DNA from 3 places in the Anaerobacillus sp. 63XJN7_5_ISO-PGPR-S23-430 genome. Region 1 is predicted to be linked to each of the others. Evidence: predicted binding sites of a transcription regulator. Region 1 holds the regulator's gene; each other region holds the start of a gene.
The links. The regulator LexA, encoded in region 1, represses DNA repair genes until DNA is damaged. The targets are predictions, from matches to a motif close to CGAACATATGTTCG.
Positions count from the first base shown of each region.

Region 2: the regulator LexA is predicted to act here: its motif matches at 2,595-2,608, upstream of addB (helicase-exonuclease AddAB subunit AddB).
Region 3: the regulator LexA is predicted to act here: its motif matches at 4,710-4,723, upstream of uvrB (excinuclease ABC subunit UvrB).

Region 1 is NZ_CM149686.1:1,937,629-1,948,151, forward strand. Features, by position in the region: gene AC0VYJ_RS10380 (hypothetical protein) at 1-654, shown strand, start outside; gene lexA (transcriptional repressor LexA) at 905-1,528, opposite strand; gene yneA (cell division suppressor protein YneA) at 1,680-2,000, shown strand; gene AC0VYJ_RS10395 (YneB family resolvase-like protein) at 2,004-2,654, shown strand; gene AC0VYJ_RS10400 (DUF896 domain-containing protein) at 2,721-2,957, shown strand; gene AC0VYJ_RS10405 (HesB/YadR/YfhF family protein) at 3,075-3,362, shown strand; gene sirA (sporulation inhibitor of replication protein SirA) at 3,523-3,966, shown strand; gene AC0VYJ_RS10415 (YneF family protein) at 4,059-4,286, shown strand; gene AC0VYJ_RS10420 (M15 family metallopeptidase) at 4,401-5,285, shown strand; gene AC0VYJ_RS10425 (cytochrome c biogenesis protein CcdA) at 5,391-6,101, shown strand; gene AC0VYJ_RS10430 (Na(+)/H(+) antiporter subunit B) at 6,122-6,577, shown strand; gene AC0VYJ_RS10435 (CcdC family protein) at 6,688-7,176, shown strand; gene AC0VYJ_RS10440 (DUF2621 domain-containing protein) at 7,211-7,636, opposite strand; gene AC0VYJ_RS10445 (DUF4183 domain-containing protein) at 7,727-8,107, opposite strand; gene AC0VYJ_RS10450 (DUF4183 domain-containing protein) at 8,228-8,569, shown strand; tRNA gene AC0VYJ_RS10455 (tRNA-Sec) at 8,574-8,670, opposite strand; gene selB (selenocysteine-specific translation elongation factor) at 9,170-10,523, shown strand, end outside.
Region 2 is NZ_CM149686.1:1,517,685-1,528,207, reverse strand. Features, by position in the region: gene addB (helicase-exonuclease AddAB subunit AddB) at 1-2,523, opposite strand, end outside; gene AC0VYJ_RS08345 (hypothetical protein) at 2,713-2,907, shown strand; gene AC0VYJ_RS08340 (spore coat associated protein CotJA) at 3,019-3,234, shown strand; gene AC0VYJ_RS08335 (spore coat protein CotJB) at 3,238-3,501, shown strand; gene AC0VYJ_RS08330 (manganese catalase family protein) at 3,522-4,091, shown strand; gene AC0VYJ_RS08325 (TVP38/TMEM64 family protein) at 4,356-4,982, opposite strand; gene AC0VYJ_RS08320 (pyridoxamine 5'-phosphate oxidase family protein) at 5,084-5,539, opposite strand; gene AC0VYJ_RS08315 (hypothetical protein) at 5,820-7,220, opposite strand; gene AC0VYJ_RS08310 (hypothetical protein) at 7,345-7,866, opposite strand; gene AC0VYJ_RS08305 (hypothetical protein) at 8,092-8,310, opposite strand; gene AC0VYJ_RS08300 (protease complex subunit PrcB family protein) at 8,481-8,930, shown strand; gene AC0VYJ_RS08295 (DUF3891 family protein) at 9,269-10,027, shown strand; gene AC0VYJ_RS08290 (hypothetical protein) at 10,161-10,301, opposite strand; gene AC0VYJ_RS08285 (hypothetical protein) at 10,404-10,523, opposite strand, start outside.
Region 3 is NZ_CM149686.1:3,549,688-3,560,210, reverse strand. Features, by position in the region: gene AC0VYJ_RS18635 (S41 family peptidase) at 1-632, shown strand, start outside; gene AC0VYJ_RS18630 (PDZ domain-containing protein) at 881-2,071, shown strand; gene AC0VYJ_RS18625 (hypothetical protein) at 2,366-2,701, shown strand; gene AC0VYJ_RS18620 (acyl-CoA thioesterase) at 2,830-3,357, shown strand; gene AC0VYJ_RS18615 (DUF2198 family protein) at 3,490-3,720, shown strand; gene AC0VYJ_RS18610 (sulfite exporter TauE/SafE family protein) at 3,724-4,590, opposite strand; gene uvrB (excinuclease ABC subunit UvrB) at 4,796-6,772, shown strand; gene uvrA (excinuclease ABC subunit UvrA) at 6,780-9,647, shown strand; gene AC0VYJ_RS18595 (magnetosome magnetite crystal formation protein family) at 9,756-10,049, shown strand; gene AC0VYJ_RS18590 (DUF4097 family beta strand repeat-containing protein) at 10,093-10,523, shown strand, end outside.

The sequences.
Region 1 (10,523 bases):
TTTATTCAAGCAGCGAATTTTCCGGTACGATGGGATGATTTTGATGAAGGAATCGTTGAAGATACTTTTGGACCTTACCTGGTTAATAGTAAAGAGCAGGTGGATCTCATGATGACAATCAGTCAAGGTGGTCCAAAAGCTATGACCATCGAAGGGTTTGCCGGGAGATGGCGCACAGGGGTTGGAAACACTCTTGAAGATCGCTCAGAAGTTATTCCGACAGTGAGCAATTGGCCGATGCCTGAAAAACTGCCGGAATTTATTGAAACAACGCTTCCTTACAAGGAAATGATTGCAGCCAATACTGGACCATGGCCGGTAGAAAGAGGCGATGAAGTATGCGAATGGCTCGCACCAGAATATCGTGATAAACCGTATGAGTGCCATGAAGGGGGTCCGACTGAAGGATCAAAAGCTCGTAAAGGAGGAGGCGGAAGCTACTTATCGAATGAAAGTCAGTACCGATCCAATCGCGTGCGAATTGGGATAGGAGCTTATGATATTCCGGGTGGACACCTTCACGTAGCCGCTCAGGAGTACTATCCTGAAGATCCTTCCGTTTATATCACTGATGAGTTCCAAAAGTTCCGTCAGGCGACAGTAGATCAAACAGTTGAATTAGTTATAGCGGCTTCAGAGGCTGCTGAAAAGTAACCGTTTAAGAATTATGTTAGAAGTATACAAAACCGCCCTTTATTTAAATGAAGGGCGGTTTTGTATAGCCTTTAAGAGTTAAAAGTAGGTAGGTGAGGTTGGTTGTAATGTAAAGCTACACCCCTATGCTCTTCAAACTGCGATCATTTACACAGACGGAGGGGTTAATAAATAAAAGAAGAGAAGAAGCTCGTATTGATATAGCCCAGAAAGCTTATATAACATAAAAAAAGAAGCGCACGCAGCGCTTCTAGTGAATGGAGCGAAAGACCCCAATTACTTTACCAAGAATAGAAACGGAATCAAGAATGATCGGTTCCATCGATGAGTTTTCCGGTTGAAGTCGGAAGTAGTTGCTTTCTTTAAAGAATCGTTTAACAGTTGCTTCAGCTTCATCTGTCATCGCGACAACAATATCACCGTTATTTGCAGTTGGTTGTTGCTTCACAATAACCATATCACCGTTATAAATACCAGCTTCGATCATACTATCCCCTTCAATCACTAGAATAAAGGTATGTTCTTCATCCTGTGCAAACTGTTCTGGAAGCGGGAAGTATTCTTCTACATTTTCAATGGCAGTGATGGGTTGACCAGCAGTTACTTTACCAATGACGGGAACGTTTACAGTATGTTGACGAGGAATATCGATCGTTTCATCAAGACCAAGCACTTCGATGGCTCTTGGTTTTGTTGGGTCTCGTCTGATATACCCTTTTTTCTCGAGTCTTGCCAGGTGGCCATGGACAGTGGAGCTTGAAGCAAGTCCAACAGCTTCGCCAATTTCTCTTACGGAGGGTGGATAACCCTTTTGCTTAACTTCGACTTTAATAAAGTCCAGAATGTCCTGCTGACGCTTTGATAGTTTCATAATATCTGGCACCTCGTTCCAATCTATCTATTTGTTAGTAGTATACCAGAATTTTTGTTCGCATACAAACATAAGTTCGAAGAAATTAGTTGACACGAACAGAGGTTCTGATATACTAAAAACAGAACAAATATTCGCATATGGGGTGATTGGGATGAGAAAGCAAGCTGGGGGCTTGTCTGGAGTTGATTTTCTTGTCATTATATCTTTTGTAGCTGTGTTAATTATTGTGTTTCTATCTTTGCGAACAGCTGCAGCTGAGGAGTATGATCGTTATACAACGGTACAATTGGAGCAGGGAGATACTGTTTTAGAAATTGCGGAAGAATACCGTACTGCTCATGAGTTGTCTGATCGGAAGTTCGTCAGTTGGGTTGAAGAAGTGAATAGCATTGATGCAAACCGAATTACAGCAGGAGATACTCTCATCATCCCTGTTGAAGCGAACGCTACCGCACTTGGGGGTAAAGAATAAAGTATGAACGCCGTTATTTATTGTCGGGTAAGCACAAAGAAAGAAGCACAGGAGTCTTCTCTTGCCAGGCAAAAAGAAGAACTACAACGATTTGCATCACAGTCAGGTTTTATTATACAGCGCTTGATTGAAGAAAAGCACAGCGGGTATGACATTGATCGTGATGGCATACTTGAGGTGCTTGACTTATTGAAAGAGGGGCATGTTGAGGCATTGCTCATTCAAGATGAAACAAGACTTGGGAGAGGGAATGCAAAGATCGCTCTTCTACATGCCGTCCATAAATATGGAGGGACGATTTATACAGTGAATCAAAACGGAGAACTTCAATTGTCGGAATCTGATTCGATGGTTCTTGAGATCGTTAGTATCGTTGAAGAATTTCAGCGCAAGCTTCATAATCTGAAAATTAAACGTGGAATGGACAAGGCGGTTAAAGAAGGCTATCGACCACAGCGAAACCTCAGCCATCAAAATCAAGGTGGGCGTGAGCGGGTGGAAGTTCCAATCGAAGAAATTGTTAATCTACGAAACCGTGGTCTTACGTTTAATGAGATAGCTGCAACGCTTAAAGGATTTGGACATCACGCTTCGAAAGCAACGGTACATAGACGTTATCAGGAATATGTTGACGAGCAGAACGAGAAGCACTAAACTTGTCTATGTTCAAAACATGCGTTAGCATGTGAGATACAAGTTTCAGTAAAGGAGCTATTTTACATGCCTTTTGAAGATAAACTCCAAAGAATTAACGAGCTATCTCGTAAAGCAAAAGAGTCATCATTAACAGAAGATGAGAAAAAAGAACAGAAAAAGCTACGTAAGGAATATTTAGCAAATTTCCGTTCTTCTTTCAAAAACCAACTTCATTCTATAAAAGTTGTGGATGAAGAAGGCACAGATGTAACACCTGAAAAGCTTAAGGAAAGCAAGAAAAACCGTCGCTTTCTTCAGTAGAAAATAGCCTAATTTTGCGAAAAGCAAAATTAGGCTATTTTTATGGTTGCAATTTTTCAAATATTCGTTATACTGTACTATAACAAGATGTACTAATACAAAACGGAGAGGGCGGATATGATGTTTGTTGTAACTGATTCTGCAGCTGAGTTTTACAAAAATGAAATGGAACTTGGTAACGGTGATTGCTTGAGGTTATTCGTACGCTACGCAGGGAGTGGAGACAGCGGAGGTTTTTCTCTTGGGGTCATGTCTGATAAGCCTTCATATGATGATTATAAGCAAGAAATTGGAGGAGTTACGTACTTCGTTCGACCGGACGATCAATGGTTTGTTGATCGAATGAAGCTTGATTATGATGAGAGATCCGGCGGTGTTCTTTGTGACCTGCCGAGTATGGCATAGCATTCTAAAGACCTGTACTATAACATATATGTTATAGTACAGGTCTTTTTGATTTCGACAAAACTAGTGAAGGCTAGCTTCCATGTATAGACAATCATTTTATGAGAACTCATTTATACTTTCTTTTATATGAGTGGATTCTTGGGCAGGGGGGAGTTATATGAGGCATTACGAAATGTACTTCGTTAAGCAGCACATTGCAGAACAATATGCTGGTAAGGAGCATCTGTTGTATCAACTTTTCCTCGAAAGGAAGCGGGCCATACAGGCTGATCAGAAAGAGCTTCTAGAAAAACAGGTAGCCTTTATTACAGAGCCTGTGGAAGAAGAAGAACTAAATACCTGTTTGGTCAATGAATTGGGTGGCTTTCGCACGTATGAATATAAAAATGAAGGGCATCGATTGTGTATTAAACAATCTAAAAGTGATGCATCTTTATTTGTAAGAAGCGAGAAGATAAATATATATGCTAGCGGATCAAACGAGGCTGAAACAGTCTTTTTTGAAGTGATACGAAAATTAACTCCTTCGTTCTTTGCGATTGACTTCCAATCCGGTCGATACGGGTGGCTTAACCCGATTAAACAACAGAAACTAGTTTGAATAAACTCCTACTATTTTAATAGACGTTATTGTATAATCATTAAGGGTTGTAGTACACTATTGGAAGAGAAAGAATAAGGAGGAAATCTAGAATGTGGTGGATGTACACGCTTGTGGGCGTGCTAGCGTTGATTGCTGGAGTAGCACTTGGCTTTTTTATTGCCCGCAAATATATGATGGACTATTTAAAGAAGAATCCCCCTATTAATGAAAATATGCTTCGTGTAATGATGATGCAAATGGGGCAAAAACCTTCTCAGAAGAAGATTAATCAGATGATGAAGGCTATGAATAGTCAAATGACAAACAACGATAAATAGCTTATTGAGCACTCTGGTAACAGAGTGCTTTTTGTATGGAGTAATTTTGGTTGACGGGTCTAATTGGTGTGATGGTATGATAGATTAGACTATAAAAAATCAGGAAGTGTTCACATGACAATGAAAAATTTAGTAGTAGCAACAGGTCTTTCGTTCGCGCTTTTAGCCGGATGCCAGGCGGGAGATGACGAGCAAACGTCTAACCAGACAGAGAATCAGTCACAGAATGATGGACAGACGAATAACGGCTCCTCGAATAGTATTGAAAATAATGATGGAAACCAAAACAATAACAAGCAAAATGATAGCAGCAAGAAAGAAGATGAAGAAAGCGATCAAAGCGATGAGGCCAAAAAGGATAAATCAGCAGCGTATCCAACGATGGCTGAAACAGTTGAGAAAAATGGAGAGAATTTAACTGTAACGAATCCAGACAGTATTTATGTTGTGGCAAATAAAGAGCGAAATCTACCTTCAGACTTTGTGCCCCAAAATCTTGTGGAACCGGATGTTTCTTCATACGCACCAAAAGATGATCCTAAAAGGTTGATGGTCAAGGAAGCGGCTACAGCGCTTGAAAAAATGTTTGCCGGTGCAAAGAAAGATGGATTTGAATTAAAAGCTGTCTCTGGCTACCGCTCCTATGAGCGACAGGAAGCTATTTTTGCTTATAATGCTGAACAGCGTGGAGAAGAAGTAGCGAACCAGGTTAGCGCTCAGGCGGGGCAGAGTGAACATCAGACGGGATTAACGATGGATATTAGCACGCCTTCTCTAGGAAGCTCTCTTACCGAAGAATTTGGCAATACGCCAGAAGGTAAGTGGGTAGCAGAGCATGCGCATGAATATGGCTTTGTTGTTCGTTACTTAAAAGGAAAAGAAGATATCACTGGCTATCAGTATGAGCCATGGCACGTTCGGTATGTGGGCAAGGAAGCGGCTTCTGATGTTCATGAAGCGGGCGTTACGCTTGAAGAATTTTTCTCTGAAGAAAAATAGTTATGGAATGTTCATAGTTTGAATAAGATAAATCGTTTACAATAGAGGTTGAAATGGTAACGACATGCACATGATAAGATCATGCATTAGACAGGGAGTAATTTAATGGCAGATTTGAACTTGTTTTTAGCGTTCGGAGCCGGCTTTTTATCGTTCATCTCACCGTGTGTGCTACCGCTTTATCCAGCGTTTATTTCTTATATCACTGGGGTATCCGTTGACGACCTGAAAGAAGAACGAGGAATGATGCAGAAAAGGGCAATTCTTCATACGATCTTCTTTTTAATAGGGTTTTCAATTATTTTCCTCGTATTAGGGATGTCAACATCGCTCGTTGGAAATTTATTTATTCAGTACAAAGAGCTGCTTCGTCAAGTTGGAGCCATTTTGATTGTGGTATTTGGACTTGTAGTAGTAGGTTTTTGGACACCGAACTTTCTAATGAAAGATCGCAGGTTAAAAATTCGAAACCGCCCATCTGGCTTTGTTGGATCGATTTTAATTGGGATGGGTTTTGCGGCAGGTTGGACACCTTGTACAGGGCCGATTTTAGCTGCGGTTATTGCGTTGGGTGTTTCAAACCCTGGAGCTGGCTTCATGTACATGGTAGCTTATACGCTTGGTTTTTCTGTTCCATTTTTCATTCTGTCCTTTTTTATCGGTCGAATGCACTGGATTAAGAAAAATAGCCGGTTCATCATGAAGGCTGGCGGGTACTTAATGATTGTAATGGGAATCTTGCTTTACTTTAACTTTATGACAATGTTTACATCGTTCCTTGTAAATAACCTGTTTGGTGGATTTCAAGGATTTTAATAAAGAAAGGGTGTAGAAGTGTGAAGGGGACAAATGACCTTATACTTAAAACGACGACTACGATTATCGTCTTTATTATTCTAGGATTTTCAATATACTTATTCTTCGCTGGCCATAATGCACCTGGTGGAGGTTTCATCGGAGGACTTATGTCGGCGGGTGCTCTGGTGCTTCTTTATATTTCTTATGGCTTTAAAACCATGAATAAGGTCATCCGCATTGATTTTAAGAACTTTATTCCGATCGGTCTTCTGATTGCTGTTCTCACTGGCGTCGGTTCCTTTCTTTTTGGACAGCCGTTCTTGAGTCAGACAGACGCGTACTTTGAGCTTCCGATTCTCGGTCATTCTCACCTCGCGACAGCAATGTTATTTGACCTAGGTGTTTATTTTACGGTTGTCGGTGTTACGATGACGATTATCCTAAGCATTGCGGCAGATGAAGGCGAAGAAGAACTTTCAAAAGTAAATGGTTAATGTGAAAAGAACGGTTGTGCACCGTTCTTTTTTTCATGCGCTTGTATTTTTTGTCTCTTCCACATACAATGGAAATGATGGGTAGTACGGTATAGGTGAGGGATGAGTATATGCTGATTTTAAGTACAGTTGTTGGAGCTATGATGGCTCTTGCGATGGTAGTAATCAGGTTGAAAGCTTCAAAGAAACCTGCAACAATAAGGAAAATAATACTTCCGCCCTTTTTTATGGCAACTGGTTTTTTGATGTTCGTTGTTCCGGATGCAAGGGTTCCGTGGTACGAAGCGATTGAAGCGCTATCAGTTGGAGCGGCTTTTTCGTTGTTATTGATTCGGACGTCTAAGTTTGAAATTAAAGATGATCAAATTTATTTAACACGTTCAAAAGCTTTTGCGTTTATTTTGATCGGCTTACTTCTAGTAAGAATCGTTTTTAAACTAATCATTGGCGAGTCAATCCCTGTGCTTCAAACAAGCTCGCTTTTCTTCGTATTAGCATTTGGTATGATCGTTCCATGGAGAATTTCGATGTATTATCAATTTAAGAAAACGGAACGAAGCCGAGGACACAGTGGTCGACTTCATCAAACATTACTTTAAAAAAACTCGTTTAGCATCTGCTAAACGAGTTTTTTTATTGAAGCAAATGATGATAGGGGCTCATATCAATTCGCTTTTCATTTAATTTTTTCACGAGCCATTTGTGATCTCGTTTTGGAGTAGCGATAATATACCCTCGAATTATTAAGTCTTGAGACATATCTTTCGCTTTTTCTTTTAACGCAAGCTCGCCAATTGTTCCTGCAATCTTATACTTAGCAATATCTCGAAACAATTCAGGCACAGGGGCGACTAGTTCGTCTAATAACTTTTTTTGATCACTGCTCCACATATGCTTCGTTTGTTCAATGTAGTGCTCTTGCCAGTCAAGAGTTGACTTGCCATCTTCTTTTGGAAGGCGCTTGAGAAACTTCCGAAACATAAAGAATCCACCAATTGCAATTAGTGAAATTAAGATCACTGTCCATCCAACGATAAACCATTGAAACCATCCTGCCAACGCACTCACCTCATGGCATCATAATATAAACTGTATGAATACGGTCACATTATACGCCGAAAGCGCTTTTTAATCAAGAGGGTAGGGGAGTTACGTTTCTATCGTAGACGATGATGAAGGTGTGAAGTTGACTACTTCGACGACGATAGGGGTGTTTAATAATAGGGACGTAGCGGCAGGAACGTCAAATGCTAACTCTCCGACACCTGTAGCTCCTGGTGTATAAGTTGAGAGGTCCTGCATTTGTAAGACACCATTTACATATACGTTAAAGTAGCTATTGTCTGTATTTAGTGTAGGTAAAGTTGTTACCGCGGCTCCTGTATCATCAAAGAAATCTGCCGCATCAATTGTTAGAGTGGTTGCGCCGATAATTAAGCTAGTTGTGTTATAGAAAAAACGTTGGGTATCAGGAGTGGTCGCAACAGTAGTCGTCACGTTAGCTACAATTTTCATGATTTGTAAGGCCATTCGTTCACCTCCTGTCGTTTTATAATATGCTCTTAACAATATTATGTAAGGGGACAAACATTAGTTTTAATTCGTTAGTAAAAAATTGTGCGTTGTGTAAAGAGAGGAGGGGGTCTAGTAATGAATAAGAGGAGAACCGATCGCTATAACAATCCTAAAATTATGCTACCTATTATAAATTCGAAACCATTCAGAGCGAAGCTTCCGGCGAAAGTGCGAGTTTACGAATACTTTGCTATTGCAAATGGATATCAAAAAACCTTTACAGACAAAGACGCCGTAAAAGGATATGGTAATCATCAAATTTTATCGTGTAAGGACGTTTCCTTCATGAATCTATTTATAAATGCAGTACTGCAACCTGAAATGAATTATAAAGTAGATGAGGGGATCTTAATACTTTTGACCGAAGATGCGCCGATTGAAGGAACGGCCATTATCTTGCAAATGATCAAAGTTTAAAGAATGGCGGGACTGTGTGGGAATCGAACCCACCGAAGACGGCACGCGCCTCCCAGGCGGTTTTGAAGACCGTGGCACTCACCAGACGTACAACCAGCCCCATATAAAAAGTATTACGCTAATATAGTAACGGAAAAAATTGATTAATTCAACACATGTGCTCAATAAGATTATTCTAAGAAAACTTTAAGTAAAACACCAAGTAAAGTTTTACTTAAATGTGTTTGTGCAGATTTTCATCAAAGACATTTGTCGAAAAAGGTCTAAACAATTTCGAAAGTATAGATTAATACGGAAAAATCAGATGAATCGACAAAAAGCGTATCTTTTCCCATTATTCGTGATTTCGACAAATTGTTCAAATGAAACAGTTTTCTATAACGAACTATAACAGATGCTTGGGTGGTACAGTGGTGAAAAGCCGGTGTAACAGTTTTGTCTGTGGATAGCTGTGCATAACTTTTTAGCTATACATAGGTGAATATATATACATAAGTGAATGGAAAATGAAACGGTGATTTTAAGAAAGCAATGGTTTAAATTTGCATCCTGTTACGACATTTATTAAGGTTAATAAATGATGACAGTTGATTGGCGGGTGTGAAAGTGAACTATTATACAATTGGTCTAGCTGGACACATTGACCATGGAAAAACAACGTTGACTGGAGCGTTAACAGGAATCGATACAGATCGTTTGAAGGAGGAAAAAGAACGAAACATTTCAATTGAACCAGGTTTTGCTCCTTTTCATTTATCTGATGACATGAAAGTATCAATTATTGATGTTCCGGGCCATGAACGGTTCATTCGTCAAATGATCGCGGGTGTTGCAGGAATAGACCTTGTTGTTCCAGTCGTAGCGGCGGATGAAGGGGTTATGCCTCAGACGAGAGAGCATTTGGAAATTTTATCGTTGCTTGGGATTGAACGATCGATTATTGCGATTACTAAAGCAGACATGGTTGACGATGAGATGCTTCATCTTGTTAAGGAGGATATCCTTGAATACATAAAGGGCACTGGATTTGAAGGATCACCGCTTCATTTCGTCGATGGCAAGAGTGGGCGAGGTATTGAGGAGTTGAAAGAGAGTATTCGTGCCTTTTTAAAAGATGTTCCTTCGAGAAATAAAGGAGGAGCGCTAAGGTTACCGATTGATCAGATTTTTACGCTACAAGGTCACGGAACCATTGCGAGAGGCACGATCTTTGATGGGGAAATTCAAGAAGGAGAACTCGTTACACTGTTGCCAGACCGTGTAGCTGCTAGAGTAAGACAAGTCCAGACACACAGTCAGAAAGTGGAAAGGGCTTTTGCTGGCCAGAGGGTAGCAGTTAATCTAGCAGGACCTAATAAGCAAGAATTGTCGAGAGGACAGGTGATTGTTAATTCTAATCACTATGCAGTTTCAACTACCATCGACCTTTCATTCACCAAAGCGCTCACGATGTCGTATGACTTGAAACAGCGATCAGAAGTAACGGTTCATATTGGTACTGCTGAAGTACGTGGGACGATTGTGTTTTTTGATCGCAACACTCTTGAGCCTGGAGACCGAGAAGATCTATTTTGTCAGCTTCGTTTACATGATCCCGTTACAGCAAAGAAAGGAGACCGCGTCATCCTTAGACGCCCTTCCCCGGTTGAGACGATTGGTGGAGGAAGCATCTTAAATGTTGCGGGAGAAAAATACAAATTTGGCTCAGAGACAATTGCGAAATTTGAGCAGATGGTGAAAGGAACGCCAGTCGAACAACTTGTTCAGATTCTTGAACAAGAGCACCTATTATCAAAAGAACAGGTGATGCAGCAAATTGGTTTAAATGAAAAATCCTTTCAACAGCTTATTGATGATCCGGAAATTGTAAGTATCGACAATGGCGTTACATCTAAAGACGTTTTAACTCGGATCGTTGAAGCCATTCACAACTTTGTACAGGGCTATCATGATC
Region 2 (10,523 bases), 420 kb from region 1:
AATTGTTTCAGCCATCATATTTAGCGCAGCGTGGAATAACTGGCCAATGTCTGGAGCTTCAAGCTTAAATGTTGACCGTTCTTTCAACCGTAAACCATGAGAAGCAAATTGCGAAAAGGCACAGGATTTATATCTTTCCATTCTAGAAACACTTGTTTGAATCTTTGAACCATACAGTTTTCTACTCGTGTCTTCTGTCAGACGATCTGCTTTGTTACGATAAAAAAGACTTTCAATCAATCGAACTCGATTCTCTTGTGAAGACGCTGTAACGAACCAATTATAGGCATCCCACCAGATCGGATCAATTGGATAGCCTCGATGCCATTGACGAAGCTGACCTGTTAATCTACCAATTGTCTTCGCCGGGTTCGTTATAAACGATAGTTCTTCTTTCAATTCTTCACCTGGTTCAGCAAATTTCAAACCAATGTTAAGTTCAGGGAACATCTCTTTCAATCGATTCATCACAATAGAAGGCTGCAATCCCTTTCCTTCTTCATCTGCAAGAGGACAACTTACCCAAAGAGCATCAGAGGGCGTTGACAAGGAATGGTAAATTAAAAATTCTTCGTCTAAAAGACGTCGCTTTAATCCAGGTGCCAGCTGGATCCCCTGATCCTCTAGCTTTTCTCGATCCTGTTCGTTCAAAAGCCCATCTTCCTGTATTCTTGATGGTAAAACTCCTTCATTGACACCTAGCAAAAAACCACACTTCACATCAGTAAATCTCGTTCGATCAATGCTACCGATCACAACTTGATCAAGTGAAGCAGGTACGAGGGCAAATTTCATGTTTTCCATTCCAGCTTCAAGAAGTTTCGTAAATTGTTCTATCGAAAGTTTTTGATCACCAATCAATTCAACCGTTTCATCAAGCAGTGCAATAACAGCATCCCAAACTTGATCATGCTCCCGTGCTTTCGAAAGCTGACCTGCTTCTTCTGCTTGTACCTTCAATCGATCTATTTTTTCTGCAGCATGACTATTCTCTAGAAGATAATAAAGAATTTCACACATTTCGCGAACGGTTTTTGCTTTCGTCATTTTTCTTTCAAACTTCTCGAGCGGTGTAACAATCCATTCTTTCGTTTCATTTAATCGATCTTCCATTTTTTCGAGGTCATCTGAGGTGACCGTTTCATCATCTTCGAGCTGTCGGTAGATATTTGCTTTAAAGCGCTCATCCGTTTTCCAGCGATAGCCCTTAATGCCTTTAGCAATTACATAATTTTCGAGTTCATCCATGCGCTCGCGAATGGTTTCGATACTTTCTTCTGTATCGTCAGGAAAAAGCAATTCTGTTTTGACACAGCGAAACACAGATTCATAGCGCCAGTTATATTGAATTATATCTAGACTGGACCTTATTAATTCAATTAGCGGGTGATGCAGCATCGTTCTCTTTTGGTCAGAAAAAATAGGAATACCGTGATCGGCATAGATCGTTTCGACAAGTTCATAATAAGAAGCCATGTTACGTACCATGACTGAAATGTCTCTATATCGATAGCCCTCATCGCGTACTAATCTAAGCGTTTCACGCGCTGCCGCTTCAACTTCGGAACGGATATTCACCGCATGATGCACTTGAATATGCTGAAGACTTCCATTATAAAGAACTGGTGGTCGTTCACCATAGTTGGCTTCTAAATGAGCAAGTTCACTATTGTTATAGCGCTTTTGATCAGCTAGAATTATCGGTTCTTTAATAGCAGCCCCCTCTTCATGCGCAAGTCCTTGAAGAGTTTGATATGTTTTCGCTGGCTCATGAAAGAGATCCAGTTCATGAATGCTTGAAGGATTCATCTCGGGATCCATCGTGATGGTAACTGTAAGGTTTGTTCCTTTTTTTATTAAAGCCTGAAGCACAAGAAGCTCTTGAGGTGTAAAACTATGAAAACCATCAATCCAGATAGAGGCACCCTCTAGGTAGCTTGACGCTTCGATTTTCTCAGCAAGCAATGCCAAATAGTCTTCCGAATCAAGATAAAACCCGAGCATTTCCTTCTGAAAAGCATCATAAACAAGGTGAAGATCATAGAGCTTATCTCGAAGTAAGCTTCGCTCATCTTCATCATAAAGATCATCCGCAAAACGTTTTATATCTTCCGGTTCAAGACAATACCGTTTAAACTCTGTTACCATGTTATTCAGATGTTCCACATACCCTGTTTTTTCAGAAGAACGCTGATAAATTCTTAGCTTCTGTTTATTCTCTTCGATGATATGACGTAACATCATACTTGTTCCTACGCTTGTTAAGTGTGGGCGGGCCATCCCTCCCGTTTCTTGAAGAACTTTCCATGCCAGTCTTGTAAAACTAAAAACCTGAGCACGAATCATTCCTTTTAACCCTCTATTATGTACTAGTTCATATTCTGATTGAAAAGTCATTTGCTCTGGTACAAGATAGATCATATCTTCACCAAGCGGGCGATCGATCAATTCTTGCTGCATTTCAGATAAGCAATGCTCTGTTTTTCCACTTCCAGACCGACCAATCACAAACTGTACCGCCATGTATTCTACCTCCTACACCGTATATTCTTTGTCTATTATCTCATGTTTTTCTTCAATTGGATAGCAAGACAAGAAAATACGTTCGCATCTAAAGCGACATTATTTGTAAATTATAACACTCGATGGTTTTTAGAATGGTCCGTCAGGGTATATCAAATATAAGAACATATTTACAAAGGAGTTTTGACAATGGAAAAAGAATTCGAAACATTTAAGTGGGAGCTAAATAGACTAACAAGAGACATGACCGAATTTGTGCATAGCTACGAAAAGCTCGACGAAGGTCAAAAAAGAAGTGTTGCATCGAACTATCCATTTAAATCAGATCTTCATGACCTAAAGAATATGCTTGCTACGTGGAACAATACGGTTAATAAAATGTAAAAAGATGAGGAGCACTCCCACTTTAGGGGGTGCTTCTTTATTTAGAAATCATGTTTCTTTCATAACTTCATACATCTAAAGAGTAGAGATTTGTATAGAAGGAGGTCAACGATGTATACCCACAGAAAGTATTACGAGCCTTATGTTAGTCCATTTGATCCATGTCCTCCTATTCGAGTGAAGTCTTACTCCACTCCTCCTAATCTTTATATGGGATTTCAGCCCCCAGGACTGGAGCAATATTCCGCACGTGAAGCTCTCTCTCGAGGTACTCTCTGGAAAGCCTTCTATGATCCCTATCCTTATCCTTCAAAGCAGGGGGAGTAAAACATGTCTAAACAGCTACCGAAAGCCTACTATGAGCTGTTAGAGGAACTGCAGGCCACTGATTTCGTTCTCGTTGAACTGACTCTTTACCTTGATACACACCCGGATGACTACGAAGCCATTCAACAATTCAATGAATATGCCAAAAGAAGTAAGCATCTTAAGAAACGCTATGAAAAGGAATATGGTCCCCTTCAGCAATACGGCAACAGCTATTCAAACTACCCATGGAATTGGGGCGACGCACCGTGGCCATGGCAAGTCTAGTCTGGAAAGGGTGAACCTCAATGTGGCTATATGAAAAGAAATTGCAATATCCCGTTAAAGTCAGTACATGTAACCCCATGCTTGCCAAATTTTTGATTGAGCAATATGGCGGTGCTGATGGTGAACTAGCAGCAGCCCTCCGTTATTTGAATCAACGGTATACCATTCCAGATAAGGTCGTCGGGTTATTAACCGATATCGGCACAGAAGAATTTGCTCATCTCGAAATGATCGCTACAATGATCTATAAACTCACAAAAGACGCAACAGCAGATCAAATGAAAGAAGCTGGACTCGGCGCCCACTATGCTAATCATGACAGTTCCCTATACTACTCCAATGCCGCTGGCGTCCCATGGACAGCAAGCTACATCGCCGCCAAAGGCGATCCAATCGCCGACCTATACGAAGACATCGCCGCAGAAGAAAAAGCAAGGGCCACCTACCAATGGATCATCGATCTCTCAGACGACCCAGACCTAAACGACTCCCTCGCCTTCCTAAGAGAACGAGAAATCATCCACTCCCAACGCTTCAGAGAAGCCGTTGAAATACTTAAAGAAGAAAGAGATAAGAAAAGGATATTTTAAAACGAAATGCGGAAGCGCACGTATAGCCTCGACAAGCGCTGGAACCCTCTAAAAAGAACACGCTCTTTGTGTTCATTTTAGAGGGTGAAGCGATCGAGAGGCTGGGCGCTGCAGCTAGACACGAAATGCGGATGTGGGCGGTTAGACACGGCAGCTAGACATGAAAAGCGGATGCGCCCGTTTACCCTACACAGGCACTAAAAGCTTAAAACCAAATAAACAATAACACGCAAAAGCCATCCCCTTTCGGGCATGGCTTTTCCTTTATCTCACATGATCTTCAGTACGATGTTTTCTCGGGCGTTGATTCAATTTGACTTCAATTAGTTTGCCTGCTCCCCATAATACAACTATGGCAGCGAGAATCAGCACCATCTCCAAAGGACGATGGATCAGGGCGAAGACATCATGTCCAATAAAAGACACGATCGATATCATCACCATTTTCCCTAGTAAAACGGCGAGTACAAAGCTTCTAATGCTCATATTTGACAGACCCGCAACGACATTGATTAAAGCTGATGGCGTAAATGGAAAACAAAGCAGAAGAAATACCATCCCAAATCCATGCCGCTCGATCCAGCGAAGTGTTTTTTCGATTTTGGCATGTTTTGTAATCACTCGCATGAAGCGCTGTCTAGCAAGCTTTCTGACCACTATAAAAACGATCAAAGCGCCAAGAGATGCACCAAGCCATGAAAGTAAAGAGCCATACCAGAATCCATACGCAGCCGCGTTTCCTGCTACAAAAAGAAAAAGGGGCAATATGGGAATCACAGCCTCAAGCATTGGTAGCAAAATTCCAGGCAAAGGACCAAGTGCACGATACTGACCTAGCCACTCTCTGATTGTTTCTTCATTCAAAAAGTCTTTAATCATTTCCCATTCCATATGGGAATCAACCTCGTTTCCTGATGCATACGTCACTGCGAAAGCACATAATGCTTATTTCCTTTATTAAATCACAAAAGATTATGATAAGAAAGTCTCGTCTATTTTAACAACGCTTCGTACACTTCTTCATCAAGAGCTTCCGCTTTCTTTTGGTTATATGTTTTTTCATATTGTGGTTCTGCCGTTATTTTCGCACCCCAGAACATGCTTTCTGCGACTTGAGTAACTTCCACATTAATCTTAGCAAGCTTCAGTGACACTCCTTGCATCGCTTCCTCTAGGATAGAAGCTTTTCCGTGAATGGAATATACCGTTTCCAATCCGATTATTGTAAAGACAACATTAGAATGCTGTTTGACATTTTGAATTGTTCTTGAGTTAGAAGTCACAGAAAAGCGAATATTATTTTTATCTAAGCTTTTCACCCATGATATCGCTGATACATTGGGTGTATGGCTTTCATGATCAATCGTTGCAAGCATTACAAGCTTTTCTCCTTCTAAAAAGGTTACAAGATCTTCTGTTAGCTCTGTCATATTCCCCTTCTTCGCCAAAATGTCTCATCCTTTCAATTTCTTTGATCTATTGCTTTCCTAAAAGATTACCACGAATCCCTCTTAATGGAAACGCTTCACCATTTCAAACCGAATTTATTGTATAAAGAAGACTATATTAATGAAACTCATTGATGATTAATATAAGCTAACATATAAAAAAAAGCCGTACTCACGTGAGCACGGCTAACAGGGGGAAAATCACTTTCAAACTACTTAGGGGGTTTGATAAAGAATATTCCCGAATGTCAAAAAACCAAACTACAAATTTGAAAATAAATTATTTTTTTTCATTCATTTTAAGTGAACCACTTATATCAAGGTTAATCGACTGAAATTCAGGTAAATTTGAAAGCGTCATAGAAACTGGGAGACCTGATGTGAAATGCTCATGATCAAGATCAACCTGTATACTGTTCGGCTCCCCGATAGGTCTTGTTTGATAAATAAGAATAGAACTCTTCTTATCATCTTTTAATTCTAAAAGAATAGGCTTGCGGGATTCAATAAGCTGTCGCTCCTCTTCTGAGGCAACATCAAATCGCTCTTCATAAGTCTTTCGGCTTTCAATATCAAATTGATTAAAAAATTGCGAACTTATTTCTTCTTGAGCATCAAATGAAATCACAAGTTGCTGACCATCATCCTTTAAATGAACAGAATAAGAGATTCCGCTGTACTCTCCAATGGTTACCTTTTCTCCCTTTTCCATCGCTTCCAAGTCAGATTGCGCGATTGTTTTACTAACTGATCCGTCTTTATTAAGAATCACTTCATTTAATCGATATGAGAACTGTTTCTGTATTGCCTGAAAAGGTTCTAAAGGAAGATAACTTCCATCCTTGTCTTCCCTTACATCATACTCAATGGAGTACGGGTTTTCTCCGCTTGTATTGGTGATTACAAACTTTGTTTGCGGATCGTACTCACCTTCAATATAGAGTTTATTCATGTTAAGACCTGCTTCAAAATGAGAAAATGTAAGCTCTCCATCCTTTATTTTTACACTTTTGTTCAAATCCGTTTCAGCATATACATTTGAAGCATAATCACTTTCTAAAGACAGCTCCTGATTTTCCAAGTTCACCTTCTCATCATTTCCTTGAACATACGCATCTTTAATAAGGACGGAATTTGCTGATGAAAAACGATTGAACTCATTTATAGTCCCACCGGCCTCATGATTCGGTATTAAAATATCAGCCTGATAGATACGGTGATTCACAACATGAGGCTTGCCATTTTGCTCCTTAGAAATGTTCTGCTGATTAACTAAATATGATTCGTTTGATCCTTCGATTCCTGTAAAGCTAACTGACCCGATATGTAATCTTGGTAAATTATATGGTTGATCACTTTCCTTCAACGAAAAGGAATAAGTAAGATAAACGGCTCCGTAATTTAGAACCATTACATCATGGATAATTAAATCTCTCTCGGCTGAAAGAAGGGGGATACGGCGCTCCTCACCACCCAATACTCCTAACTCTCTTGCTAGTCGAGTCTGCGGAACACTGTTTTCCATTGCTTCTTCCCAACTACTAGTAGATTCGTATACTTCAAAAAGAGACTCATCCACTTTAAAATTAGGCTCCCCATTCTTAATCTGATTGAAAATAACAAGGAACAGGACGAAAGATAAGAAAATTCCAATAATTTTATATAAATTTAATTTCCTCACATAGATCCCTCACTTCTGATCGTCATACCTCTATTCTATCAGTTTTGAACTTATGATTTAAACAACAGTCCTATCTCAGCATCCTTTTTAAAGAATAAACCAAAAAAACTTCCTCTAAGGAAGTTTATGGTGCTATTTCAACTGGAATTCGAAACAAGAAACTCTCTTCTTTATTATTCATCACAATAGGTACTTTAACTTCAATCTGATATGCACCTGGATCTAGAGGTTCTGTAGCAAGTGAATCCCCTTCGATAATTTCATCATTAGACACATTCTTTTCGACTGAAGGTACTAAAGAATTATATGGAATAACAACTTCGTCTGTATTTTGTTCAATAATTTGGTAATCCAATAGCCGGTCTTTTACTACCTCAACCTGAGTATTCTCGTCCCCTTCATACTTTATCTTGGCAGTAAGGGTAATACTGTGATCTTCTGCTAGTTTACTATTCACCAGAGCGCCTATAGGCATTTTTGGCTGCGTCTCCGATCTTGATACCACGTCTCTTTGATTTTCACTAAGCAAGTATTCACTAGTATTCATTTTCCGATCACTAAACAGTACATTGACAGCGCCTACAATAATAAAAACAATAAAAAACAATATAATTAGCTTAGAACTATCTAACTTCCATTTCTTCATAACGACATCCTTCCACGCTTATCTCAATGCACCTAGTATATCATTTCCTTATCCGAATATAACAAAAAAACTTTAATGAATAAGAAGTTTTGATACACTAAAATAAAGATCCAGAGAAAGGATGTCATTAGATGGATTTGATTATAGATGTACTTTATGGAACTGGAATTGTTTTCTTACTGATTGCTGGTTTGTATTTAGTTGATCAATTCCGCAAATAAGGCCTTATGCATTAGGTCCTGCTTTGTACAAGACCGATGGTGATGGATCAATAACGGAGGCATCATATTCCTGTTGAACTGACCCTTGTGGCATTTGTTTAATGATGCGAACGAGTTCTTCTTCATCAGGATTGTACCCTTTTCCTGATAAGTACTCCATTATTTCTCTAGTACTCACCGGTTCCTCAACATTTCTTAAAAAGCTTAAAATTTCATTCTGCATGATTTGTCTCCTTTCAATACGTCAACGTCTCACATTTTTATTACCCTATTAACAGAAATTATAATCGTTTTCACACCCGACTCTTTCCAAGCGTAATGAAATTCGCTAAACTTAAGATAGTTTCAGCTTTACTAAAATGAAAGATTCTATATAGAGGAAGGAGTAGGACATTGCGTTCATTATTACTAGTTATTTCAATGATGTTCGTTATCTTGGCGGGGTGCGGTAATAATTCATCTCAAACCTCTAACGAATCGAACGGAGGAGAACAAATGCAGGAAAACATCGCTTTTGAAACAGTCGAAATGCAGAATGCTCCTAAAGATGTTCAGACAACCGTTCAACAAAAATGGTTAGAAAAATCCACTTTTACAATTCCATCAAATGACGATCTCTATATTATTATTACTCGTGGTGAGATGCCAACAGGTGGTTATTCAGTCTCAATCGACAGTATCATTAAAGAAGGCAACGAAATTGTTGTCTCGTATCTCTATACTGATCCGAAAAAGGATGATATGGTTACACAAGCCATTACGAAACCAATTGTGATCTCAAAAATCGAGATGACGAATACTCGTGTTAATTTTAAAGAAATTCAAAAAAGCGTTCCTAATTAAGGATTCGCTTTTTTGTTACACACAAAATCACAACGCTTACAACATTCGTAATGAGCCATTAACAGGGGAATTACGCTTTTATTTATCCAGCTCCATTCCCCATGGCCTCGATCACTTCATCTCTCATGCTGAACACAAATCGCGTGTTCATTTGAGAGACTCCAGTGATTGTCGGCCATTAACGGGGAATTACGCTTTTATTTATCCAGCTCCATTCCCCATGGCCTCGATCACTTCATCTCTCATGCTGAACACAAAATAGCGTGTTCATTTGAGAGACTCCAGTGATTGTCGCCCATTAACAGGGGAATTACGCTTTTATTGAAAGGACTGAGGATATGATTGTTTATGAAGATAATGATTATTTTGTCATGATTACACAGCATGATCACGCTTTGCTTTCAGGGCAGTTTGCAGAAGCGTTGCGAAAGTCTTTTTGGCCAGGTAATCTCTATCAGGAAGATGTTTTATATGCGATAAAACATCATGATCGTGGATGGATTCCACTTGATGAAGTTCCATTTTGGAATGATCGACGCGAAGCACCCTACTCCTTCTTAGACTTTCCTCTAGCTACTAAGCTAGAATTCTATAAGAAAGGGATCGAGGAAGTGAATGAAAAAACAACTTACGGGGCTTTTCTTTGTAGCAAACACTATCGCTCTTTCTTTAATGGTGCCGAGTCTGAACATGCGATCCGTTTTTACGCAGAAGAAGAGAATAGACAGGATCAGCTCAAGGAATCAATTGATATACCTGATGATCTTCTAACATTTCACTATCAGTTTCTTCAATTTTGTGACGACCTGTCGCTCTATGCATGTTTTCAAGAACCGGGTGTCCAAAAAGAGGAAGAGCTCTCCTGGTATCGGAATGGATTCCCTCAATCCTTTTATTTTCTGGAGGAACAGGATTCAATACAGACAAGCTGGAAATCTACTGATACGATACAAATATCTCATCCTCTATTTCATGAAGATCACGTCTTTCAAGTGCAGCTTAAGCGTGTTCCAAAAAAACTGATCGAAACTGAAGGAATTTCAAAAGCTTATCAATCCACTCCAGTTGAATATCGTAGATTTCACTTTAGTAGCTAATGCTGACAATAGACAGTGAGATATTTGCCTCTGAACGAAAGCCAGATTCATCACGTCAACTTAAATAGGAACTTCCTAATCATTTAGGAAGTTCCTGTGTGAGTATACAAAGTCCCCTCTCCTAAGAAAGGCGTTAGAAAAGTAACGTTACAAAATAGAAAATAGTTCCCAGACCGGCAATGGAATAATTAAAAAGGCGATTGTTTTCTGACCAATTCTTTTCAGCGTTGAATTTTTCAAAGGCAAGCATTCGATAACTCGTCTCGCTTCTCATTCTCAACACACCCTTATTCGATTATTCTAACTATTCTTTCTATTATTGTAAGCGCTTACTTACTTAAAGTAAAGGTTTAACCACAACAAAAAAGCCGTTTAACTAACGGCTTTCACACTGGTCAAGTGGGTCTACTTCGTTTCGCCATGTTTCTTCGTTACGCAGTGCAAAAAGTAGCCAATCTTCGTTCCCATTATAATTGGAGTCGTTCCATTCGCGGAA
Region 3 (10,523 bases), 1.6 Mb from region 1:
ATGACAAACCTTACGTTCAAATTGAAGATCGTGAAGGAGAGAAACAGCGTTCTGTTTCTACTCTTGAAGAGAAAAAAGATTATCCTGTCGTAGGACTTATTGATCGTGGGAGTGCATCTGCTGCAGAAATTCTTGCCGGAGCGCTTAAAGAAGCAGGCGATTATGATTTAGTCGGTGAAACGTCATTTGGTAAAGGAACGGTTCAATCAACGCTAGACCTTGGAGATGGCAGTAATATTAAGCTGACAATGTTTAAATGGTTAACACCAGATGGCAACTGGATTCATAAAGAAGGAATTGAGCCAACGGTTGAAGCAAAGCAGCCTGATTACTTCTATGTAAATCCATTATCTACTGAAAAGACGTTAGAATTTGATCAGAACAGCGAGCAAGTAGAGTCTGCGCAAATCATGCTCAAAGGCCTTGGTTTTGAACCGGGACGCAAAGACGGTTATTTTAGTGATAAAACAGTTACAGCAGTAAAAGCTTTCCAACGTTCGAATGATATAAATATTACTGGGAAAATAGATGAAAAAACTGCGCAGAAACTTCAGGAAAAAATTATTGATTCCATTCGCAATCCTGATAACGATGTGCAGCTTAAGACAGCGGTGGAGCTCCTTGCTAAATAATTTCAAGAAGGAAATGAACTGTTGATGTCGAAGCTATTCCGCAGGAAATCCTGCGGAATTTTTTTCGACCATGATAAGCACGTTGAACAAGTAGAAGACATTTTCAAAATGAGGTAAACTAGATTGGTTGTCTCATGATTATTTGGCAATGTTAGGGTATTTTCGATAATTCTCTCATGACAGAGTGGAACATTCATATAACATAGCCAGTCATTTAGTAACTGCTAACAAGCATGGAGGAATATAAAATGGACACTTTTGGCCTTTCAATACTTAAGGGAATTATTAGTTTTTTCCTTCATCCCCTCACGTATATTACGATTATTGGAGCATTTATGCTCGGCCTTTCACGAGTAAAACGTGATAGAAGAGATTTTCACACAAGAGTACATGATGTTTTGGACGATGTTCCATTTGCTATCATACCTGGATTATTGATTGGAGCCGCTTTTCTAATACTTAATCTTTTGCTTGGTTTAACGATTCCTTTCAGTACCACCGTAGCAATGAGTCTCGGAGCATTTTTGCTTTTAGTAACAGGACAAATTCGTTTTTTATCACCTGCTTTTGTGTTCATCTTACCTACACTAGCAACGTTTTTTTATACTCCAATCGATCTCGGTAACGATACTCTCAATACGATGCAAGAGGGGATCGGGAATGCATCGCCGATTGCGCTCGCTATTTTAGTTGGCTTTCTAGTATTCATGGAAGGGTTATTCATTACGATGAATGCCGGGAAACAGACGTCACCAAGACTCGTAGAAAGTAAACGTGGAAAGTTAGTGGGGGCCCATGAAGTCCAAAGACTATGGCTTTTACCACTATTCCTCTTCCTTCCAGTCGGTCAGGTTGAATCATTTACATGGTGGCCTCTTCTTGATTTTGGTGCTGGCACCTATGCCTTTATCTTATTGCCATATCCAATTGGCTTTCGAAAGCTTATACACCATGCATTACCCCTTCCAGAGATGAAGAGTAATGGTAGGCAGGTTGCTCTTCTCGGGGGAGCGACGGTCTTAATTGGTCTAATGAGTTACTTTTTGAGTAATAAATGGATTGCATTAGTTGCAATCATTCTAGTGATTCTTGGACGAGCTGGTATTTTACTTCTTCATCGAGGTAAAAATAAGCCTGCCTATTTCAATGAACGAAATAAAGGACTTGTTATTCTCGGAATTCTCCCTGGCTCACCTGCAGATCAAATGAACTTACAAGTTGGCGAAGTCATTTCTAAGGTGAATGGGCTACCTTTAGGAAAAGGTGTGGATTTTTATACGGCTCTTCAACGTAATGCCGCTTTTTGTAAAATGGAAGTGCTTGATGTTAATGGAGAAGTTAGGTTTGAGCAAAAAGCGCTTTATAATAATACTCATCATGAGCTTGGTTTGCTATTTGTAAAAGAAAATCGTTTTGAGGAGCAAGAGGAAGCACAATAATAAACGAATCGTTAGAAGAAGGCTGAGGCTTTCTTCTTTTTTGTTATGCTATTTTTCGTTAAATAGCAAAAGTTATGTTTCTCTTTGTCACTTATAGAATTAAACCTATTTCAACAATAAAGTTGTACTTGTTTCTATGCCATTTAGTTATAGGTTCTATTCAAGAAATATATGGAAGTTAGAAAACCGTTTCATCCCTTGGATGATTGCGTTTACAGTGTTTTTCTATGTCTTGTATGTTAGCAAAACGCTTGCTACACTTTGATCATTCTTAACGTAAAGGAGCATGTCGCAATGACTGGAGAAAAGCAGTTGCAGCAACAATTAATGGATCTTAATGAAAGAGAAATGAAGTTGCTTCAAAAGTTTGAAATAGAGCGTGAGACAATTATGAATCAAATGCACGGTAGCGCGTCTGTCGTTACAAGAGCTCCAATTTCCGAAATCGTAGAAACCCTTGAACGTTCTCAAGTGGCGATGGGGCCGCTTTATCTGACAGATCTACTAGAGAAGCATTATAGAATCACTATTTCAAAGTCATCCCTTTTTAATATCCTTGAAATGCTCGCAGAGTCAAAAGATTATCCTATTACTCGGATTAGTGAAAAAGGATTTAAATATAGTAAATAAACTATAAAGGGTTGAATTTTGTCATTTGTTACTAACAACACAGATTTACTCGATTAGGGTAGTGTATTAGCAGAGCCATTAAGAAAGAAAAGGTGATTAGAATGGACAATGTATTCGAAGATACAAATATGAAGTCTACCAATGAGTCAAGAACGGCTAAAGCAACCGTAGTCAATCCGACTCATACAAATATTCATGGAACATTATTTGGGGGTCAACTGATGGCCTTCATTGATGACGTTGCTCTTATTTCAGCAACTCGTCATTCAAGAAGACCCTGTGTAACAGCATCAACTGATTCAGTGGATTTTCTTCATCCGATTAATCAAGGAGACATTGTTTGTCTTGAATCCATGGTGACGTGGACACACAAAACATCAATGGAGGTTTTTGTTAAAGCAATTGCAGAGAAAATGTTCACTGGTGAACGTCACGTATGTGCGACTGCGCTGTTAACATTTGTAGCCCTTGATGAAGAAGGAAATCCAGTTGAGGTACCAGGTGTTTACCCTGAAACAGAAGAGGAGAAATTCTTGAATGAAACAGCTGTTGAACGAAAAGAGATTCGTAAAGGTCGCAAAGGTGAAAGTAGAAAGCTAGCTCGTGAATTTGGAACTCCAAAGCCCTGGGATGCAGCTCAGTTTACTACATTGTAAAGTCGTTTCTTATCCTATGTGATAAGAAACGACTTTACAATGATGAGTTTTCTTTTCTGATCATAGCATTCTCTCCCTAACTTGTTGTAAGATGGGGGGAGAAGTTGTGATTAGAGAGGGGAACTTACCAGTATGCAAGGAATATTAATTGCTTTATTCGTTCCGGCAATTATCATGGTCGTGTTTACGCGAGTTACATATAATACTTACGTTAGTTTCGGGTTAACGATTTTATTTATGTGGGCTGTGTTTGGTGGAATCGATCATCCGATACATTTGATTGTCTTAACGATTTTGTCAGCGCTTGTTGGATTTTATTTTTCAATGAAAACACAAAAACAAAATAAGAAAAAAATGAAGTAGCGCCTATTTTAAAAAGAATAGGCGCTTCTTTTTCGTCCAATACTGGTAAATGAAGAGACACATTAGGCAAATAATATAGAGAAATAGAATGAGTAGGCCTGAAATCGACTGATGGAATAGCTGTAATAGAATACTAACTAACGTAAAAAAGTAAAGAATGCCAAGAAGATTTTTTAATGTGGTTTCAGTGAAAGAATCTGTCATTCCTGCTCCGATTCTAGCTCCAATGATCGCTCCAATCACTAAGAGAATGGCAAGGGTGATCGGAATGGTAACCGTTTGAATATATGAGAAGAAACCGGTCAATACAATGAAGAAGATGGAAGTTAAAGATGTACCCACTGCAAGTCGTGGCGGAAGACGTAGTACATGAATTAATAGTGGTACCATGACAAAACCGCCCCCCACTCCAAGAGTAGAAGAAATAAATCCGCCTAGTAAGCCGATTAAAATTGTTCGAAGAGGGGAAACAGAAATAGAAACATTTTCTTCATCTATAGTTTGTCCTTTGGAAAGCATGGATATGGAAAAGTATGCGAGAAGAACGATATATAAGATTGAGATAACTGGACCATCGATTTTGCTCTCTTCCAAATATAAGACAAGTGGTTTAGCAACCTGTGTTCCGATCATGCCACTAATCGATAGAAAAAGAGTCACTTTCCATAGAATTCTTTTACTTTGAATATACTTCAAAGATCCAGAAATCGAAGTGCTCATGCTATAAAGAAGGCTAATGGTGATTGCTGTTGCAGGTGAATAACCAAGTAACAAAAGAATAGGTGTGAGGAGAAATCCCCCGCCTACGCCAAAAAATCCTGAGACAGCACCGATTGAGAGGCCAAGTGGTAAAGCCCATAAAAGCAGCAATGTTAAAACTCCTTTGTAGTAAAACTTAGTACTGCGTGAATTCCGCTACACTGTGAATCAACCTTTAACAGCATACAATAGTTTTGTATGAAGAGAAAGATAACCTTGAAAATAAAATGCGAATATCAGTTCGCTTTAATTGAAGTTTAAACCATATTCTGTGATATAATAAGTGACATGGATGATAGGAACGGAGGCGAAGATGGTGGAAAAAAAGTTCGAGTTGGTATCTGATTATGAGCCTCAAGGCGACCAGCCTGAAGCCATTAAGAAACTTGTACAAGGTGTTCATAATAATGAACGCCACCAAACGTTGCTCGGCGCAACAGGAACTGGTAAAACGTTCACAATGTCTAACGTGATACAAGAGGTGAATAAACCGACCCTCATTATTGCGCACAATAAAACGCTTGCTGGTCAATTATATAGTGAATTTAAGGAGTACTTTCCGCATAACGCTGTGGAATATTTTGTAAGCTATTATGATTATTATCAACCAGAAGCGTACATACCTCAATCGGATACATTCATCGAAAAAGATGCAAGTATTAATGACGAAATAGATAAACTACGACATTCTGCAACATCAAGTTTGTTTGAGCGTAATGACGTCATTATTGTAGCAAGTGTTTCTTGTATTTATGGTCTTGGTAATCCAGAGGAATACAGAAGTCTAGTACTTTCAATTCGAAAAGGAATGGAAAAAGATCGTGATCAACTGTTGCGCGATATGGTCGATATTCAATATTCCCGGAATGATATTAATTTCACACGTGGTACGTTCCGCGTTAGAGGAGACGTTGTGGAAATTTTCCCTGTCTCACGAGATGAACACTGTATTCGCGTCGAATTTTTTGGAGATGAAATTGATCGAATTACTGAAGTGAATTCCCTAACAGGTGAAATTCTTGGAGAAAGAGAGCACGTGGCTATATTCCCGGCTTCCCACTTCGTTACCCGTGAAGAAAAGTTAAAAATCGCGATACAGCGAATTGAAGCTGAGCTTGAAGAGAGACTGAAGATTTTAAATGAAGAAGGCAAACTTCTTGAAGCTCAGCGTCTTGAACAGCGAACGAGATACGATATTGAAATGATGGCTGAAATGGGCTTTTGTTCAGGAATTGAAAACTATTCTAGACATTTGACACTAAGAGAAGCAGGAGCAACGCCATATACATTAATGGACTACTTTCCAGATGATTTCTTAATTATGGTTGATGAATCTCACGTTACGCTTCCCCAAGTAAGAGGAATGTACAATGGAGATCAGGCAAGAAAAGGTGTGCTAGTGGATCATGGCTTCCGCTTACTATCAGCAAAAGACAATCGCCCTCTTCGTTTTGAAGAATTTGAAGAGAAGGCTCATCAATTTGTTTATGTATCTGCAACGCCAGGGACCTATGAAGAAGAGCATTCAACCAAAGTCGTCGAACAAATTATTCGCCCAACCGGTCTTCTTGATCCGACGATTGAAATTCGTCCAATCGAAGGTCAGATTGATGACCTATTAGATGAAATCAATCAGCGGTCTGCACGTAATGAACGGGTACTTGTGACGACGCTCACGAAAAAGATGTCAGAGGATTTAACGGATTATTTGCTTGAAATGGGGGTAAAGGTACGATACCTTCACTCTGAAATAAAGACTCTCGAAAGAATTGAAATTATTCGTGATCTCCGATTAGGTGTATTTGATGTTCTTGTTGGTATTAACCTTCTAAGGGAAGGTCTCGATATCCCAGAAGTATCTCTTGTTACAATTTTAGATGCAGATAAGGAAGGGTTCTTACGATCTGAGCGTTCTTTAATTCAAACAATCGGACGTGCTGCTCGAAATTCAGGTGGCCATGTTATCTTGTATGCTGATAAAATCACCAATTCAATGGAAGTGGCAATGAATGAAACGAGTCGTAGAAGAGAAATTCAACAAGAATACAACGAAAAATACGGCATTACGCCTACAACAATTCAAAAGAAAGTGCGTGAAGGTATAAGAGCAACGGTTGCAGCTGAAGATGGAGAAGAATACAAGATTCCTAAGCAAGGTAAGATGACGAAGCAAGAGCGTGCTAAAGTGATTGAAAATGTGGAAACTGAAATGAAGGAAGCTGCACGAGAACTGAATTTCGAACGTGCTGCAGAACTTCGTGACCTACTATTAGAGCTTAAAGCGGAAGGATGACGAACAGATGGCAAACGATGAGATCGTCGTCAAAGGGGCCAGAGCCCATAATTTAAAAAATATAGATGTATCGATCCCAAGAGATAAGCTTGTTGTTGTAACAGGCTTGTCAGGATCAGGGAAATCATCTCTAGCATTTGATACGATTTATGCAGAAGGACAGAGACGGTATGTTGAATCGTTATCAGCATATGCAAGACAATTCCTTGGACAGATGGATAAGCCGGATGTAGATGCTATTGAAGGTCTGTCTCCCGCCATTTCCATTGATCAAAAGACAACGAGTCGTAACCCTCGTTCAACGGTTGGAACGGTAACCGAGATTTATGACTACCTCCGTCTCCTATTTGCAAGAATCGGACGTCCTGTTTGTCCACGTCATGGCGTAGAAATTACGTCACAGACGATCGAGCAAATGGTTGATCGGATACTGACTTATGAAGAGCGAACTAAGCTCCAAATTCTATCCCCAGTCGTTTCAGGTCGTAAAGGCGAACATGTGAAAGTATTAGAAGATATTAAGAAGCAAGGCTATGTTCGCGTACGAGTAGATGGAGAGATGATGGAAGTTGCGGATGAGATCTCGCTAGAAAAAAACAAGAAACATTCCATTGAAGTTGTGATTGATCGTATTGTAGTGAAAGAAGGCGTTCAATCAAGATTAGCAGATTCACTTGAAACCGCCCTTAATCTTGGTGGTGGCCAGGTGATCGTAGATGTGATGGGGCAGGAAGAGCTTCTTTTCAATCAGCATCATTCCTGTCCGTACTGTGGTTTTTCAATCGGGGAATTGGAGCCGAGATTATTTTCTTTTAACAGTCCATTTGGTGCTTGTCCTTCTTGTGACGGCTTAGGACTGAAACTTGAAGTGGATCTTGACCTAGTCATACCGGATTGGGACAAATCCCTTCGAGAACATGCCATTGCACCTTGGGAGCCGGTAAGTTCCAATTACTACCCGCAGCTACTTCAAAGTGTTTGTAATCATTTTGGAATTGATATGGATACCCCAGTAGACAAAATTCCTAGAGCACAGCTCGATAAAGTGCTTTATGGTAGCGATGGGGAAAAAGTTTACTTCCGTTATGAAAATGATTTTGGGCAGGTTCGTGAAAATAACGTTCCTTTTGAAGGAGTTATTCCAAACGTTGAACGACGCTATCGTGAAACTAGTTCTGATTATATCCGTGAGCAAATGGAAGCCTATATGGCACAAAAACCTTGTCCAACTTGTAAAGGTTATCGATTAAAGAAAGAAGCTCGCTCTGTCTTAATTAATGGGAAGCATATTGGCGAAGCAACGGAGTATGCGATTAAAGATGCTGCTGGCTTTTTTGATCAGTTAGATTTAACTGCAAAAGAAGCTACAATCGGGAAAATGATTTTACGAGAAATCCAGGATCGACTTGGCTTCCTTGTCAATGTTGGTTTGGATTATTTAACGCTTAACCGATCAGCTGGTACATTATCCGGTGGTGAAGCGCAGCGGATTAGACTTGCAACACAGGTTGGATCAAGATTAATGGGTGTACTGTATATATTGGATGAACCGTCTATCGGACTACATCAGCGTGATAACGATCGTTTAATATCAACGCTTCAGAACATGAGGGATCTTGGAAATACACTTATCGTTGTGGAGCATGATGAAGATACGATGTTAGCAGCAGATCATATTATTGATATTGGACCTGGTGCAGGAGCCCACGGTGGATATATTACGTCAGAAGGCTCGCCTGCTGAAATAATGGATGACCAGGATTCTTTAACAGGGGAATATTTATCAGGCAAGAAATTTATCCCTGTTCCGAGTGAGCGTCGAAAACCAGACGGTCGATATATTGAAATAGTAGGGGCAAAAGAAAATAATCTAAAAAACACTAAGGCGAAGATTCCAATTGGATTATTCACCTGTGTAACGGGTGTATCTGGCTCTGGTAAAAGTACACTTATTAATGAAATTTTATATAAGGCACTTGCTCAGAAACTCCATAAAGCAAAGGATAAACCAGGTGAGCATAAGAAAATAAATGGACTCGAGAATGTGGATAAAGTCATTGATATCGATCAGTCTCCAATTGGCCGCACGCCACGTTCAAATCCTGCAACATATACAGGAGTTTTTGATGACATTCGTGATGTTTTTGCACAAACAAATGAAGCGAAAGTTCGCGGGTATAAGAAGGGACGATTCAGCTTTAACGTCAAAGGTGGACGTTGTGAAGCCTGTCGTGGTGATGGGATTATTAAAATTGAAATGCACTTCTTGCCAGACGTTTATGTGCCGTGTGAAGTATGTCATGGCAAACGCTATAATCGTGAAACGCTTGAAATTGAATACAAGGGTATGAATATTGCCGATATTCTTGAGATGACGGTAGAAGATGGTCTAGATTTCTTTAAAAACATTCCAAAGATTAATCGTAAGCTACAAACGCTTTATGATGTCGGGTTAAGCTATATTAAATTAGGTCAGCCTGCAACAACCGTATCCGGTGGTGAAGCACAGCGTGTGAAGCTAGCTTCACAACTTTACAAACGTTCAACGGGTAAAACCCTATATATTCTTGATGAACCGACTACGGGATTACATGTAGACGATATTTCAAGGTTACTGGAAGTTTTACAGAGACTTGTTGAAAACGGTGATTCTGTCCTCATTATTGAGCATAATCTAGATGTCATCAAAACCGCTGATTACCTCATTGATCTTGGACCTGAAGGTGGCGACGGTGGTGGTGAAATCATTGCAACCGGCACACCAGAAAAAATTGTAAAAGAAGAGCGTTCCTATACGGGAAGTTACCTTGCCCCAATTCTAGAGCGTGATAAGAATCGGATGAAGAAAAGATTAGAACAAACACAGTCAGTATAATTGGAAAAGACAGCGATCGCTGTCTTTTCGTTTTTCTTTTTCATTTTTGAAACTTTCTTTTTGACGAATCGTATAGATAGTTAGAGAATATTGAAAGGGGAAGCAATTATGTCTGTTGAGAAAGTGATGTCCTCCCTTTGTTATTTTAGCGTTTTTTTCGCACCGTTTCTTTTCCCAATCATCGTTTATTTTGTGGTGAAGGATGAAGAAGTTTCTTACCATGCGAAGCGCTCGATTGTTTCTCATCTCCTTCCATTCCTCACTATCCTTCTTGCGTTAGTGGCTGTTTTTATGATGGATATAGGAGTTGTGATCATTTTAGGTTTTCTATTGTTTAGTTTACTAAATGTCATTGTGTTTGTTTGGAACATTGTCAAAGGTATTCAGGTTCTCCGCTGGTAATCGTACAGGGGTTCACACGAATTTAAAAAAGGAGATGTTTTGAATGAATGAAGAACGTAGAATGATTTTGAAAATGATTGAAGACGGTAAAATATCAGCTGATGAGGGTGCGAAACTGTTAAAAGCTCTTGGCACAAACGAAAAATCCGAAGAAACGAAGCAAGAGAAGTCTTCAGATTCTAACGCAGATCGGTCGGCTCCAGCATATAGAGTAGGTCAATTCGTTGAGTCGCTCATTCAAAAAGTAAAGGATATGGATCTTGATTTCAACTTTGGTTCTTCTGAAGAGGTTTCCCATGTTTTTGAACAATCAGAGGTTTCGACGGATACACTTGATGTTCATGTTCGAAATGGGGAAATTACATTTCAGACTTGGGACCGCAACGAAGTAAAAATTGATTGTCGCGCTAATGTTTACAGAGTGTCTAATCAGAAAGATGCCATGGATAAGCTTCTCCGTGAAACGTACTTTTC